Regions from separate parts of the Nocardioides sp. YIM B13467 genome, predicted to be linked through region 1. Evidence: riboswitches for the same ligand, from Rfam matches in the RefSeq annotation. Region 1 holds a riboswitch; each other region holds the start of a gene.

Region 1 (5,103 bases):
GAGGGCGTCTGGGTTGGCGCGTGGAAGAAGTCTTTCTTTCACGCGAAGTGCCGCCACCGAGCGCCGACTATCGGATCGACACGGACCACTGCGTCACCGTCCGTGCGGGAGTCCAGCCGGTGAAGGTGCCGATGGGGGCGGAGGTCTCGACAGCGATGCGGGTGAGCTCACCGCCATGCTGCTGGTAGGCCGTAGCCAGCAGCTGCTCGGTCTCCAGGGTGACGCCGTGGACCACGAGCCGGCCACCGGGGCGGAGGGCGGCTAGGCAGGCATCGAGCACGCCGGGGCGGGTCGCGCCGCCGCCGATGAAGATCGCGTCGGGCGTCGGGAGATCACGCAACGCGTCGGGGGCGCGGCCCTGGACGACGGTGAGGCCGGGTACGCCGAGGCGGGCCGCGTTGCGGGCGATCCGGGCCGCCCGCTCGGGAGAGGCCTCGACCGCGGTCGTGGTGCACGAGGGATGCGCCCGCATCCACTCGATCCCGACCGAGCCGGCACCGGCGCCGACGTCCCACAGGTGCGCCCCGGGCGTGGGGGCCAGGCGCGCCAGAGCAGAGGCGCGCAGATCGCGCTTCGTCAGCTGGCCGTCGTTCTCGAAGACGTCGTCGGGAAGGCCGGCGGTCCAGCCGAGGAGGGATGTGCCGACGCACTCGATCGCCACGATGTTGAGCCGCGGCGACTCGCCGGACCAGGTCGAGGCCGTCGCGGAGCGCCTGCTCTCCGACTCCGCTTCCAGGTCACCCAGGACGGTCATGGTTGAGTCACCGAAGCCGGCGGTGACCAGCAGTTTCGCAACGTGCCCAGGAGTGGATCCGTCCGAGGAGAGCGCGAGGATCCGGCGGCCGGGAGCGAGCTCGCGGGCGACCAGCGAGACATCGCGGCCGACGAGGCTGACGACCACGCACGTCTCGGCCGCCCAGCCCATCCGGGCGCGGGCGAGAGCGACGGAGGAGACGGCTGGCTCGATGCGTACGTTCTCCCGGCCGAGAAGCGAGATCAGGGTGGTCCCGATGCCGGAGACCAGTGGGTCACCCGAGGCCAGCGCCACGGCGTCGCCGACGGAGTCCAGGAGTGCGGGCAGGCCCTCGCGCAGCGGCGACGGCCAGGGCTCGCGCCGCTGGCCGGGGACATCGGGGACGAGGTCGAGATGGCGCTTGCCGCCGAGGAGGACCGGGGACTCCCGGATCAGCTGCTGGTGACGTACGGGAATCTCGTCCCAACCCCCGGCACCGATGCCCACCACGACGATCATGAGGCCAGACGCTACAGTGACCGCACAGGCGCGAGGTGCCCCGACTGCCCAGCCATCGGCTCGACATGAGAGCTGGTGAGGACGGTGGGACGGGAGAATCTGGGAAGCCGGTGAGATTCCGGCACAGGCCCGCTGCGGTGAACCGAGCCCCAACACGGGGGACTCGGCAAGTCCGAAGACCGGCCCCGCGTCCATCCATTCAACGCGATAGGGAGCGGGAGCCTCTCATGCCGGTGCACTACCCATTTTCTGCCGTCCTCGGCTGCCAGGCGGACGACCTCGACGACATGGGCCTCGCGCTCGTGCTCACCACCATCTCCCCGGAGATCGGCGGGGTGCTGGTCCGTGGCGAGAAGGGGACCGCGAAGTCGACAGCCGTACGCGGCCTGGCGGCCGTGCTGCCCTCGATCTCGGTCTACGCCGGGGATCGGTTCTCGATCGACCCGGACGACCCGTCCGCGGAGTCGCCTGACGGTCCCTTCGGGTCCGCCGCCGTTGTGGAGAGCCGGCCGGTGCGGCTGGTCGAGCTCCCGGTCGGTGCCACCGAGGACCGGGTCGTCGGCTCGCTCCACCTGGAGAGCGCGCTGTCGCGCGGTGCGGTCGAGTTCGAGCCGGGACTGCTCGCCCGGGCACACCGCGGCCTGCTCTACGTCGACGAGGTCAACCTGCTCCACGACCACCTCGTCGACCTGCTGCTGGACGCGGCGGCGATGGGGCGGGTCAGCGTCGAGCGCGACGGCGTCTCGGTCGAGCACGCCGCCCGGTTCGTGCTGATCGGGACCATGAACCCCGAGGAGGGCGAGCTGCGCCCGCAGCTGCTGGACCGCTTCGGGCTCACCGTCGAGGTCGCCGCCCCCCGGGATCCGGCGCTGCGCGCCGAGGTCGTACGCCGCCGGATGGCCTTCGACCTGGACGCTCCCGCGTTCGTCGAGCGCTACGTGGCCGCCGAGCGCGACGTGACCGCACGGGTCTCCACCGCGCGCGCCCTCGTCGGGAAGGTCCGGCTCACCGCGCCCGGGCTGCTCAAGATCGCCGAGGTCTGCGCGGCGTTCGAGGTCGACGGGCTGCGCGCCGACATCGTCACCGCCCGCACCGCGGTCGCGCACGCGGCCTGGGCCGGGCGCTCCGAGGTCACCCGCGAGGACATCCGCCGCGCCGCCCTGCTGGCTCTCCCGCACCGCCGCCGTCGCAACCCCTTCGACGCTCCCGGGCTCGACGAGGACCTGCTCGACCGCATCCTCGGCGACGAGGAGCTGCCGCCCGAGCCGCCGGAGGGCGGGCCGGAGCACGACGACCCGCAGGACGGACCGAAGGACGGACTCGAGTCCGATCCGGAGGCCGGGCCGGCCGAGAGCTCCCACGGCGACTCCTCGGAGACCGAGCCCGTCGAGACGTCCCAGGAGGAGACCTCCACAACGAACGAGGCCCCGCCCAGCCCGTCCGCGGGGAACACCTCGACCACCGCCGCAGGGGCCGCGTACCGCCCCCGCCTCCTGACCGTGACCGGCCTGGGCACGGGCCGCACCGGCGGCCGGAGCAAGGCGATCGGCAGCAGCGGCCGCCGGATCGGCGCGAGCGTCAGCACCCGTGGCTCGCTCCACCTCGTCGAGACGCTCAAGGCCGCCGCCGGCAAGCAGAGCTCCCGGGACCGCACCTCGGCGAAGGTCGAGCTGAGGATCGAGGACCTCCGCACCGCGGTCCGTGAGGGCCGCGAGGCCAACCTGGTGCTCTTCTGCGTGGACGCCTCCGGGTCGATGGCCGCGCGCAAGCGGATGGCGCAGGTCAAGGCCGCTGTCCTCTCGCTGCTGCTCGACGCCTACCGGCGCCGCGACAAGGTCGGGATGATCACCTTCCGGGGCGAGGGCGCCGAGCTGGTGCTGCCGCCGACCGGGTCGGTCGACCTCGCCGCGGCACGTCTCGACGAGGTGCCCGCCGGAGGGCGTACGCCGCTGGCCGAAGGCCTCCTCGAGGCCGCCCGTGTGCTCCAGCGCGAGCACCTGCGTGACCCGGATCTGCGGCCGCTGCTGGTGGTCGTCACCGACGGTAGGGCGAACTCCAAGACCCACGGCAAGGACGCCGTCCGGCGTTCGCAGCAGGCCGCCGCGTACGTCGCCGGTCTGGGCGTCACCACGGTCGTCATCGACTCCGAGAGCGGGCCGATGCGGCTCGGGCTGGCCCGCCAGTTGGCCGTGCACCTGGGCGCCGAGCACGTGCCGGTCGCCGAGGTGAGCGCCGAGGCGCTGACCTCCGCCGTCCACGGGTTCACCGGATCCACCATGGGAAGGGGCGCTGCCTGATGCCGAAGGGACAGCCGCTGAACGTACCCGACGACGGGCTCACCACCCGCCAGCGTCGCAACCGGCCGCTGGTGATGGTCCACACCGGCCCCGGCAAGGGAAAGTCGACCGCCGCCTTCGGGCTCGCGCTGCGCGGCTGGAACCAGGGCTGGCGGATCGGGGTCTTCCAGTTCGTGAAGTCGGCCAAGTGGCGCATCGGCGAGCAGACCGTGCTCGAGCGCCTCGGGAAGCTGCACGAGGAGACCGGCGAGGGCGGTCCGGTCGACTGGCACAAGATGGGCTCCGGCTGGTCCTGGAGCCGCAAGCAGGGTGACGCCGAGGACCACGCCGCGGACGCCGTCGAGGGCTGGGCCGAGATCAAGCGGTGCCTGGCCGCGGAGACGTACGACCTGCTCGTCCTCGACGAGTTCACCTACCCGATGAAGTGGGGCTGGGTCGACGCCGCCGAGGTCGCCTCCGTCCTCGCCGAGCGGCCGGGCCGCCAGCATGTGGTGATCACCGGCCGCGACGCCGACCCCGCCGTGCTCGAGGTCGCGGACCTGGTCACCGAGATGACCAAGATCAAGCACCCGATGGACGCCGGCCAGAAGGGCCAGCGGGGCATCGAATGGTGACCCTGCCCCGGCTGGTGGTCGCTGCTCCCTCGACCGGCTCGGGGAAGACGACGATCGCCACCGGGCTGATGGCGGCGCTGCGTTCCGCCGGGCATGAGGTCAGCGGTCACAAGATCGGGCCGGACTACATCGACCCGGGCTACCACGCGCTCGCCACCGGGCGTCCGGGACGCAACCTCGACCCGCATCTGGTGGGGGAGTCGCGGGTCGTGCCGCTGCTCCTGCATGGTGCAGCCGGGGCGGACGTGGCCGTCATCGAGGGAGTCATGGGCCTCTACGACGGCCGCCTCGGCACCGACGGCTTCGCCTCCACAGCCCACGTCGCAGCGCTGACCTCCTCGCCGGTCGTCCTGGTCCTCGACGTCGCCCGGATGTCCCGCTCCGCTGCCGCGATCGCCGCCGGGATGGCGGCCTTCGACCCGTCGGTACGCATCGGGGGAGTCGTGCTCAATCGCTGCTCCCCGGGGCGCAACGCCGAGGAGATCCGGCGAGCGCTGGAGCAGGTCGGGCTGCCGGTGCTCGGCATGCTTCCGCGCGACGAGTCGCTCGCCTCCCCGTCGCGTCACCTGGGCCTCGTCCCGGTCGCCGAGCGTGACGAGTCGGTCGCGCTGATCGAGCGGCTGGGGGAGCAGGTTGCCGCTCACCTCGACCTCTCCGTTCTGCTCGACGTCGCCCGCTCGGCTCCGGACCTCGACGATGTCGCCTGGGACCCGGCCAGGGCGCTGGAGACCGATGCCTCGCCCGGCAGGGACCGTCCCGTCGTCGCGGTCGCGGGTGGCCGTGCCTTCACGTTCCGCTACCCCGAGACCGAGGAACTCATGGAGGCGGCAGGCTGCGACGTACGCTCCTTCGACCCGCTCACCGATCCCGTGCTCCCCGAGGGCACGCGTGGGATCTACCTCGGCGGTGGCTTCCCGGAGATGTACGCCGCCGACCTCGC
Region 2 (5,103 bases), 320 kb from region 1:
GCCGCGACCACGGGCGTACGCGGCCATTCGCCTGTCCGGTTCGATGCCGAGGACGCGGGCGCCTGCGGCCTCCAGCTGTCTGGCCTGGATGCCGGTGCCGCAGCCGACGTCGAGCACGTCGGGGCCGGGCGCCATGGTCCGGATCCGGGCCATCAGTTCGTCGGGATAGGTGGGGCGCGCGCGGTCGTAACGCTCGACGTCGGAGCCGAACGACTCCGCGACCTGACGTTCGTGGTGGGCTTGCCGGGGCGAGTCCTGCGATGAAGTGGGCATGTGCCCACCATAGTGGGCGGATGCCCATTCGCATAGGATCGAGTCTCTGAGACCGCCGAGAGAGGGGCTGGCCGGTGCCGACAGGAGTGGCGCTGCAGGACGTACGCTCGCAGCTGTTCGTTGCCGCGGAGAGGGTCCTGCTGAGAGAGGGTCCGAGCGCACTCACCAGCCGCGCGGTCACCACCGAGGCCGGGGTCGCCAAGGGCGTGCTGCACCGCCACTTCGACGACTTCGACGACTTCTTGGCCGAGTTCGTCCTCGACAGGCGTGCGCGAATGGCGCCGCAGGCGGAACAGCTTCTCGGTGTCGCCGGGACGGGCGACGTGGTCGACAACATCGCCTCGGCCCTGAGCAGCGTCTTCGGGTCGGTGGCGATGGCGATCCTCCCGCTGATCACCTTTCGGGCCGTGCTGCGAGCGCGGTTGCGTGAGACCTGGCCCGCGGGCGTACCGATCCTGACCGACGCGGTCGAGATGATCGCGGACTATCTGGCCGCCGAGCAGCGCCGAGGTCGAATCGCGCCGGCCGCCGAGGTCAACAGCCTCGCCCCCATGCTCGTCGGGACCGCGCATCTGCTGTACGGCGACAGCCCGCCCACGGAGGCGACCCTGCGTACCTCCGTCTCCGCCGTGATCGCCTCGTCGTTGGTGGCCGACGCGTAGGCCATCATCAGGACGGGCCCAGGAAGCGGATGACGACGCCGTCGTCGTGGTGCACCCGGGCCCGCACGCCGTAGACCTCGGCGATGAGGGCCTCGGTGAGGACCTGCGCGGGCGGTCCGCCGGCCACGACGCGGCCCTCGGAGAGCACGAAGACCTGGTCGCAGTAGGCGGCGGCGAGGTTGAGGTCGTGCAGGGCGACGAGGCAGGTCGTGGGCATCCGGCGGACCAGCGAGAGCAGGGCCAGCTGGTGACGTACGTCGAGATGGTTCGTCGGCTCGTCCAGGAGCAGGATCTCGGGCTCCTGGGCGAGCGCCCGAGCGATCTGCGTACGTTGCCGCTCGCCGCCCGAGAGGGTCGAGAAGCGCTGGTCGAGTCGGTCGGCGATGCCGGCGTGGGTGGCGGCCTCCTCGATGACGGCGCGGTCGTGGGCGCTGTCGGGGGCCCAGGCCGGGCGGTGCGGGATCCGACCGAGCGCGACGACGTCGCGTACGCGGAGGTCCTGGCTGGTCGCCGGCTCCTGCTCGACGACCGCGAGTCGGCGCGCCAGCCGGCGCCGGGACATGCCGGCGAGCGGGCTGCCGCCGAGCAGTACGTCGCCGGAGTCCGGCGGCCGGAGACCGGCCAGGATCCGGATCAGCGAGGACTTCCCGGAACCGTTGGGACCCAGCAGCCCGACGGTGGTGCCGTCCTCGACCTGCAGGGACACCTCGTCGATGACGAGCCGGCCACGGGGAGCCCAGTGGACCCGGCCGGCCTCGAGCGCGGTCATCGGGCCGCCTCCGTAGCGCAGGCGCCAGAATACGGACGCGGCCCGATGAAGGGCTGACGGGTCGCTCGCTGAGGCTCGCTCATCGGCGGGCCCTCAGCAGCACCAGCGCGAAGGCCGGCACCCCGATCAGCGCGGTCGCCACTCCGACCGGAAGCTCCTCGGGATCGATCACGGTCCGGGCGGCGGTGTCGACCCAGATCAGGAAGATCGCGCCGAGCAGCGCGGTGGTCGGGAGCAGCAGGCGGTGCCCGACCCCGACCAGCGCACGGGCTAGGTGGGGCAGGACCAGCCCGACGAAGCCGATCGCCCCGGACGTGGAGACGATGACGGCCGTCATCAGCGCCGTGAGCACGAGGAGCACGGCCCGGATGCGCGTGACGTCGATGCCGAGCGAGGCGGCCGCGTCGTTGCCGAACGCGAACGCGTCCAGCCACCCGGCGCCCGCGATGCAGCAGAGCAGCCCGCCGAGCACGATCACCCCACAGACGAGTACGTCGGTCCAGCTCGCCGAGGAGAGCGACCCGAGCAGCCAGAAGAGCACCCCACGTGTCTGCTCGGCGTCGGCCGAGGTGAACACGATGAAGGACGTGAGTGCCGAGAAGAGCTGGGTCGCGGCGATGCCGGCCAGTACGAGCCGGTCGGTGGTGCCGCCGGCGAGCGAGGCCAGCAGCAGCACGAGTGCGAACGAGACGAGCGCACCCGCGAACGCCCCGGTGGAGAGACCGATCGCGCCCGACCCGACGCCGAGCACGACGACCGCGACCGCCCCGGTGGAGGCTCCCGAGGAGATGCCGAGCACGAACGGGTCGGCGAGCGGGTTGCGCAGCAGCGACTGCAGGATCACGCCGCAGATCGCCAGTCCGGCCCCGCAGATCCCCGCCAGCAACGTACGCGGCAGCCGCAGGTCCCACACGATGCTCTGCTGGAGCAGGGTGAGGTCGGAGAGCCCGAGCCCGGTCCGGTCGGCGACGACGCCGTAGACGTCGGCGACGCTCAGGTCGGAAGGCCCCACGGTGATGGCGCCGGCGACCGAGGCCAGCACCACCAGCGGCGCCACCAGCAGGACGCCGGCGCGGGGGAGGCGTACGGACATCAGCGGAGGTCGAGGTCGGCCAGCTGGTCCGCGACGTTCTCGACCGCGTAGACGGTGCGGATCGAGGGGTTGAGCTCGGCACCGGACAGCGTCACGAAGCGATCCTTCTGGACCGCCTCCATCCGGGCGGTGACCGGGTTGCTCTTCAGGTAGTCGATCTTGGCGCGCGCGGTCTCGGCGGTCTGGCTCTTGCGGGTCAGGTCACCGAGGACGATGACATCGGGGTTGCGCTCGGCGACGGTCTCCCAGTTGATCTGCGGCCACTCGTCGGTGGTGTCGTCGAAGACGTTCTCGATGCCGAGGGTGCGGCCGATGATCCCCGGGCCGCCGCAGCAGCCGGCCAGATAGGGCGACTCGGAGTTGGCGAACCAGTACATCGCGCTCACCTCACCGGTCGGTGCCTCGGTCCGGGCGGTCGCCAGCCTCTTCGACAGGTCGGCCACGAGCTCCTCTCCCTGCTCGGGGACGCCGAAGATCCGCGCCAGGTCGGTGATCTCCTGGAAGATCGTGTCGATCTCGAGGGGGTCGTGGCGGGTGCCGTCGTCATCGCCCTCGTTGTCCTTGAGGCACTCGGCGGGGGAGAGGTAGGAGCCGACGCCGAGCTTCTCCAGGTCCTCGGGTGTGGTCACCCCGCCCTCGCCCAGCGTGCTGATGAAGGAGGCCGTGACGAAGTCCGGCTCGGCCTCCAGGACGCGCTCGTAGGAGGGCGCGTTCTCGGCCAGCCGGGGCACCTGCTCGTTGTCCGCGGCCAGCGAGTCGAGCACCGGGTCGGTCCAGGTCGCGGTGCCGACCATCCGGTCGGCGAGACCGAGCGAGAGCAGGATCTCGGTGGAGCCCTGGTTGAGCGAGACGACGCGCTCGGGCGGTGCTTCGATGGTGATCTCGCGCCCGCAGTTGGTCAGGGTGAGCGGGTAGCCTGCGGTGTCGGCGGCTGCCTGCTGTGTGCCGGAGGGCTGGTCGGCGGCGCAGCCGGCCAGCGCGGAGCAGAGCACCAGGACGGTGCTCGCGGTGAACGTTCGGATGGTGCGGGAGGGGTGCACGTCGGTCCTCGAGCGGGTCGCGGGCTGGTGCGCGTCGCCCGTCCTGACCGGCAGCGGTCTGCTGCAGGGCCAGCAGGTCTTCGGACTCGGGATCGACCGGCGCGAGACGCCTTCCCAGGCCCGAGGGCCCAGTGGCACAGTGTCCCGTCCGTCACCCACACCGCTGCGCGTCAGTCCCGGGCTCTCACCGGGTTCCCGTGCCGGGACTACGTCCCGAGCGGCTGGCCAGAAGACCGTAGCAGGCGGCCCCGCCCGCGTGGGGGACGACCTCAGCCCTCGCGATGGGCGCTCAGCCCGTCCTCTCCGGGCGAGACCGAGTCGTGGAGCCTGATCGTGTGGTCGTAGTGCTCCTCGGCCATCGGCCGGTAGTCGATCCGCGGCTCCGTCATCACGCCCTCGAGGCGTACGCTCAGGTCGGCCTCGATCCGCGCCATGACCTGGGCGTCGATGGTGTCTGTATCGGTGATCAGGTGCGGGCGCAGCGGGTCCATCCCGGTGTACCAGAACGTGCCGTGCAGCAACGGCCACAGGACGTCCTCGATGTCGCCGCTGATCCCGCGCGGACCGAGGGTCGCGGCGCGGTCACCGGCGGTGACGATCGTCAGCGCGCGCTTGCCGACCAGGCCGCCCTTGCCGTACTTGAGCGGCTTGCCGGTCTCCGGATCCGGTACGTCGAAGGCGAACCCCGACTCGAAGACCCGGTCGATCCAGCCCTTGAGGATGGCCGGCACCGAGTACCACCACAGCGGGAACTGCACGACGAGCAGATCGGCCTCCCGCAGCCGGTCCTGGTGGCGGCGTACGTCGGCCTCGCCCCGCTCCACCAGAAGTGGATTGAAACCTTCTCGATAGAGGTCGATCTCGTCGACGCTCCAGCCGGCCGCGCCGAGCGCGTTCACGCCGACCTCGCGCAGCCGTCCGTTGAGTGATGACGCGTGCGGATGTGCCCATACCCAGAGTGCATGCATGGGGCCCTGAACGCCGTCTGACGCGGCGGGATTCCCGCCCGGATGCGGGCGGGCGCCGACGCGGTCTGATGACAAAGTCCGGATCTCGCTCAAATTAGCGGCCTCAGAGTGTTGACGTATGTGATTGCCATCACTAGCGTAAACCAGGCTTGAAACCTTTCAATTCGAGGAGCTGCCCATGCCGGACACACCCGCCGCACTGGAGCTGCGGGACGTGGCCAAGTCGTTCGGCCCCGTACGCGCCCTCCGGTCCGGAAGCCTCCGGGTCGAGGCCGGATCCATCCACGCGCTCGTGGGG
Region 3 (5,103 bases), 1.9 Mb from region 1:
CGGTCCGCGTCACCCGGCGGCCGGCGAGCGCCAGCCCACCAGCGGCGGCGCCGACGCCGAGCGCGAGCATGGTGGCGGCCAGCCAGCCTGGCGTGGTGCCGTCCAGCACCGCGTAGACGCCGGCGCAGAGCCCGACGAGCGAGACCAGCATGAGCGCCGAGGTGATCCGCCTGGTGGCGACCGGGACGCCGGCCGTACGTCCGTAGCCGCGCGTGTCCATCCCCGCTGCCAGTGCCATCGACCGCTCCAGGGCGTCCTCGAGGACCGGCACCAGGAAGCGGCGCAGGCGCCTAACGTTTCCGGTCGCACCGGCACGCAGCCGTTGCGCCGCGCGCACCCGCTGCACCGACTCGGCCAGCTGCGGCAGAACCGTCACGGCGACCACGACCGCGGTGCCGATCTCGTAGAGCGCCGGCGGCAGCGAGCGCAGCAGCCGCTTCGGGTTCGCCAGCGCGTTGGCCGCGCCGACGCAGATCACGATGACGCCCAGCCGCAGCCCGTCGTAGAGCCCGGCCAGCAGCGCCTCGCGGGTGAGCGGGCCGAGCAGCCGGATCCCGAGCACCCACTCCGGGAGCGGGATCTCGGGCAGGTCGAGGATCACATGACCGGGAACGGCGCCCAGGAGCACCCTGAAGAGCACCCGGGTCACGACGATGAACACCGCGAGGCCGACGTAGAGCCGGAACGCCTTCGCCCACGGTTGGTCGCCTCGGCGCGCGGCGACCACGACCGACACCACCCCCACCACGAGCAGGAGCAGCAACGGATTGGTGGTGAAGGAGGCGTACGCAGCCATGCCGATCGCCCACACCCACCAGGCGACGGGGTGCAGATCACGGGGCAGGTGCGCGACCGCGGCCGTACGGAAGATGGTGCTCATCGCCGACGCCACCACACGGCACCGGCGGCGGTGAAGAGCACAACGATCCCTGCCGGCGCGACCCAAACAGGCAGATGTTGGGTCTCGGATGCCGAATCCGTCGGCTCCTCCGGAAATAACTCCGGCGACGGGCTTGAGGGCGCCCCCACAGCATCCCCAAGCTCCGTCGCCGGAGCGGTAACGACATCGTCGTCTATCCACGTGAACGCAACACCCTGCCCGGAGGTCACGCTGATTTCGGTAACATTTCTGGAGGCATAGCTCCAGGCCCCCGAATCGTCGGTGATCCACAGCGACCAGTACGCGTCGGCAGGCGGCATCTGAGCGCAACCGGCAGCTTTCGGCCGCTCATCGACGCGACATACGACGCTGGGCATCGAGGTCACATAGGTGAGCGGATGCCCCGCCTTCTCGAAGAGATCGGCGCCGGTGTCACCCTCCTCGGGCTGGACACAGGTGACCTCGGGACCGCCACCCAACGCGTTGGGCTCGACGACGACGGTGACGCCGTCACACGCCTCGGCGGACGATGCCGCAGACGAGGCGGAGACAGGGGTGAAGACAGGTGCGGTGGCCCCGGCGAGGATCGCCAGGGCCACCAACGAGGACCGCAGGATCAGCACGAGCTCTTCGCGGTCGCATCCTTGGGCAGGAAGACCAGCGACGGCAGCGCCTGAGCGGCGGCGAGGCGGTACATCCCCTCGGACTCCTTGGTCAGGCCCTTGGTGTTGCCCTCGGTCAGCGCGGCGTCGTCATAGGCCACCGCGCCGGCGTCCTCGCCACAGGTCACGACGTGGTCGGCGACCCAGCTCGCCGCCTTCTCCGCGGCGTCGGTCTCACCGGCGCGACCGAACGCCCACCCGGCCAGGCCGGTGGTGTTGGAGTTGGCGATGTTGCCGGTCGCGGCCTTGAACGACCCGTCCTCCGCCTGGGTCTCCTTCAGCCACTCCACGCCGGCCGCGACGGCCTTCTCCGCCTCCGGGGAGGCCACCGAGGAGAGCGCGATCAGCGCGAACGCGGTGGCGTCGGCGTCCGGGGCGGCCTTCGGGTCGGCGTCGCAGGTCTGGTCAGCGGCGGCGGGGTCGGCCGTGAAGGTGACCCGGAACCACCCCTCCTCGCACTGCTGCCCGGCCAGGAACTCCGTCGCGGCCGCGGCCTCCTTGCTCTCGGCGTTGTTCAGCGCCCACACGGCGTACGACTGTCCGATGGTGTTGGAGTAGTCGGCCGCCTTCTTGTCCTTGGGGTCGAGCTCGTCGGCGATCCGGCCGCTCGCGGCGACCGTGCCCTCGAGCTGCTTCAGCAGGCCGGGGTCGGAGGCGTCGACGTTCTGCTGGAGAACGAGCGCCTTCGCGGTGGCCCCGGCCGAGGTGACGGTGCCGAACCCGGGCGAGGTGTAGGCCTTCTTGTTCTCCATCACGGCCGCGGCGATCGTGGAGATCTCCTCGTCGTAGCCACCGACCTCTGCCAGCGCGATCCCGATGTCGGCGCTGAGCCCGAAGTCGTCGGTGCCGTACTGCGCGTTGCGGGCCACGCCCTCCGGCGCCTGGGCCACGAGCCAGTCGGCCACCGAGGTGGACACCTTGGCGTCGTAGGTGGGCTTCTCCCCCTCCTCGACGGCTTTCTCGCCACAGCCGGCGAGCGAGGTGAGGGCGAGGGCGGCGGCGATGCCACCGAGGACGGTCTTCTTCATGGTTCCTTCCGCGCTGTTCGTCGGGAAGGCCCAGGGCCGACCCGCTGCTTTCCACGACAGCGTCAGGTCAGTACGCGTCCGTCGGCAGGTGCTCCGGCTCGCCCAGGACACTCTTGGTGCCTGGGCCTACGGTTGCGGGTCAGCGCCGGGATTCGACCGGCTTCCCCCACCACGGCGTGTGTTGATTGAGGCTCTGCTAATTCGGGGCAATCCTATGCCGGGCGAGCCCTGCTTGCGGGATCGCCGCCGAGCAGTCACTCTGTCCCCATGCGCCACAGGATTCTCGGCCTTGTCGCAACCTCGATCTCGGCCACCCTTCTTGCCCTCTGCCCGACCACGACAGCCGGCGCGGAGGAGGCACGGACATCGGTCACGTACGCCGATCTGGTCGCCATGTTCGGCGAGAAGGTCGGTGACCGGAGCACCGTCGAGACCGGGCTGCCGAGCCTCAACCGCGCCATGGCCGATGCCAGGATCACCACCGCCTACCGGCAGGCGGCGTATCTGACCACGCTCGCCAACGAGAGCTCCTTCCACCACGACGCCAAGGGCCGCGACAAGCGGAAGTTCACCGGCCGCGGCTACATCCAGCTGACCGGCGAGGCCAACTACACCGACGCCGGCGCCTACTTCGACATCGACCTTCGCCGCCGCCCCGAGCTCGCCCGGTCGCTGGACTACAGCGCGCCGATCTCGCGGTGGTACTGGACCGTCGCCCGCGACATCAACCCGCTAGCCGACGCCCTCGACATGGGCGGGGTCAACGCGGCGATCGGCTATCCCTACAACAAGAAGGAGGACACCGAGCGCTGCCGCGACTTCAAGGCCGCGCTGAAGCACCTCCACGGGTCGGTGCCCAAGGGCATCAGATGTGCCCGCCCGGCCTCCGCGCAGACCCGCTAGCCATGTGGCCCGGACGGGCGTACGTCACTTCTTGGTGCGTTTGTCGCTGACCGCGATCGCCGAGGTGCCCTCGTCCTTGAGCTCGAAGAGGTCGATCGCCTTGATGAGCTTGGTCCAGGTGGCGTAGCCATAGTTGCGCGGGTCCTCGGAGGACTGGTTGCGGATACGGGAGACCACGGTGCCGACCAGGGCCCAGCCGTCGTCGTCTGCGGCCGCCGCGATGGAGTTGCGCAGCAGCTGGATCAGCCGGGCGTTGCGCTTCAGCAGCTGCCCGTTGGTCGCCGACGACGACGGCTTGCGGGTGCGCGGCGTCCCGGGCTCGGTGTCGGCCTCGGTCTCCTCCTCGGTGTCACCGAGCTTCTCCACGACGGTGAACCGGGTACAGGCGCTCTTGAACGGCGCCGGCGTCTTCTCCCGGCCGTAGCCGTAGACCGCGCGACCCTTCTCCCGTAGGTAGTGCACCAGCGGCGTGAAGTCGGAGTCGGAGGAGACCAGCGCGAACGCGTCCGGCACCGCCGCGTGCAGCAGCTCGACCGCGTCGATGGCGAGCGCCATGTCGGAGGCGTTCTTGTGGGCGGTCAGGTCGAACTGCTGCATCGGCCGGATGGCGGCGTCGTGCAGCTCCCCGATCCACCCCTTGAGCTCGGACTTGGTCCAGTTTCCGTAGGCCCGGCGGATCGTCACCTCGCCGTACTCGGCCAGGTCGTTCAGGATGGCGTCGATCTTGGACGCGGGAGCATTGTCCGCGTCGATGAGCAGGGCAATGCGGAAGGGCTCGGTCACGCCGGACAGTCTGCCAGTGCCACCCACCGCCGAGTCGGCTCATCCTGACCAAAACCACCGCCGAGTCGGCGCGTCATGACGCGCCGACTCGGCGGATTCTGATGTCAGGACGAGCCGACTCGGCGTGAGTCTTAGGCGAGCTTCTCCAGGATCAGCTCGCGGACCCGCTTGGCGTCGGCCTTGCCGCCGGTCGCCTTCATCACCGCGCCGATGAGCGCACCGGCCGCGGCCTGGTTGCCGCCGCGGATCTTCTCGGCGACCGCGGGCTGGGCGGCGATGGCGTCGTCGACGGCGGCACCGAGGGCGCCGTCGTCGGAGACCACGGCGAGCCCGCGGGCGTCGATGATCTCCGAGACCGTGCCCTCACCTGCCAGAAGACCCTCGAAGACCTGGCGGGCCAGCTTGTCGGTCAGCGTCTTGGCGTCGACCAGCTTCTGCACCTCGGCGACCTGCACCGGGGTGACCCCGAGCTCGGCGAGCTCGACGCCACGGTCGTTGGCGCTGCGGGAGAGCTCGGCCATCCACCACTTGCGGGCGGCCTGTGCGGAGGCTCCTTCGGCGACCGTCGCCTCGATCAGCGACAGAGCGCCGGCGGCCCAGACGTCGCGCATCTCCAGGTCGGAGTAGCCCCACTCGACCTGCAGGCGGGCCCGCTTGTCGGCAGTGCGCTCCGGCAGGCTCGCGCGCAGCTCCTCGACCCACTCTCGCGACGGCGCGACCGGGACGAGGTCGGGCTCGGGGAAGTAGCGGTAGTCGTCGGCGTCCGACTTCGCCCGGCCGGCCGAGGTGGTGCCGGTGTCCTCGTGGAAGTGGCGGGTCTCCTGGAAGATCGCCTCCCCCGCGTCGA

What was found. Region 1 has a riboswitch for cobalamin ahead of ACFX43_RS15430 (VWA domain-containing protein). Riboswitches for the same ligand answer to the same signal wherever they lie in the genome.
Region 2: another riboswitch for cobalamin. It lies ahead of ACFX43_RS16925 (ABC transporter substrate-binding protein); the one in region 1 lies ahead of ACFX43_RS15430 (VWA domain-containing protein).
Region 3: another riboswitch for cobalamin. It lies ahead of ACFX43_RS24690 (prenyltransferase/squalene oxidase repeat-containing protein); the one in region 1 lies ahead of ACFX43_RS15430 (VWA domain-containing protein).

Annotation. Positions count from the first base shown of each region.
Region 1 is NZ_JBHZPJ010000046.1:1,728,858-1,733,960, reverse strand. It holds gene cbiE (precorrin-6y C5,15-methyltransferase (decarboxylating) subunit CbiE) at 68-1,252, opposite strand; cobalamin riboswitch at 1,313-1,456, shown strand; gene ACFX43_RS15430 (VWA domain-containing protein) at 1,480-3,549, shown strand; gene cobO (cob(I)yrinic acid a,c-diamide adenosyltransferase) at 3,549-4,163, shown strand; gene ACFX43_RS15420 (cobyrinate a,c-diamide synthase) at 4,157-5,103, shown strand, end outside.
Region 2 is NZ_JBHZPJ010000046.1:2,052,369-2,057,471, forward strand. It holds partial or broken gene ACFX43_RS16905 (class I SAM-dependent methyltransferase) at 1-273, opposite strand, end outside; gene ACFX43_RS16910 (TetR/AcrR family transcriptional regulator) at 348-935, shown strand; gene ACFX43_RS16915 (ABC transporter ATP-binding protein) at 943-1,704, opposite strand; gene ACFX43_RS16920 (FecCD family ABC transporter permease) at 1,784-2,797, opposite strand; gene ACFX43_RS16925 (ABC transporter substrate-binding protein) at 2,797-3,837, opposite strand; cobalamin riboswitch at 3,891-4,078, opposite strand; gene ACFX43_RS16930 (NAD(P)H-dependent oxidoreductase) at 4,107-4,805, opposite strand; gene ACFX43_RS16935 (sugar ABC transporter ATP-binding protein) at 4,984-5,103, shown strand, end outside.
Region 3 is NZ_JBHZPJ010000046.1:3,657,708-3,662,810, reverse strand. It holds gene ACFX43_RS24700 (CbiQ family ECF transporter T component) at 1-880, opposite strand, end outside; gene ACFX43_RS24695 (hypothetical protein) at 877-1,503, opposite strand; gene ACFX43_RS24690 (prenyltransferase/squalene oxidase repeat-containing protein) at 1,497-2,570, opposite strand; cobalamin riboswitch at 2,636-2,771, opposite strand; gene ACFX43_RS24685 (hypothetical protein) at 2,838-3,473, shown strand; gene ACFX43_RS24680 (NYN domain-containing protein) at 3,498-4,256, opposite strand; gene gatB (Asp-tRNA(Asn)/Glu-tRNA(Gln) amidotransferase subunit GatB) at 4,388-5,103, opposite strand, start outside.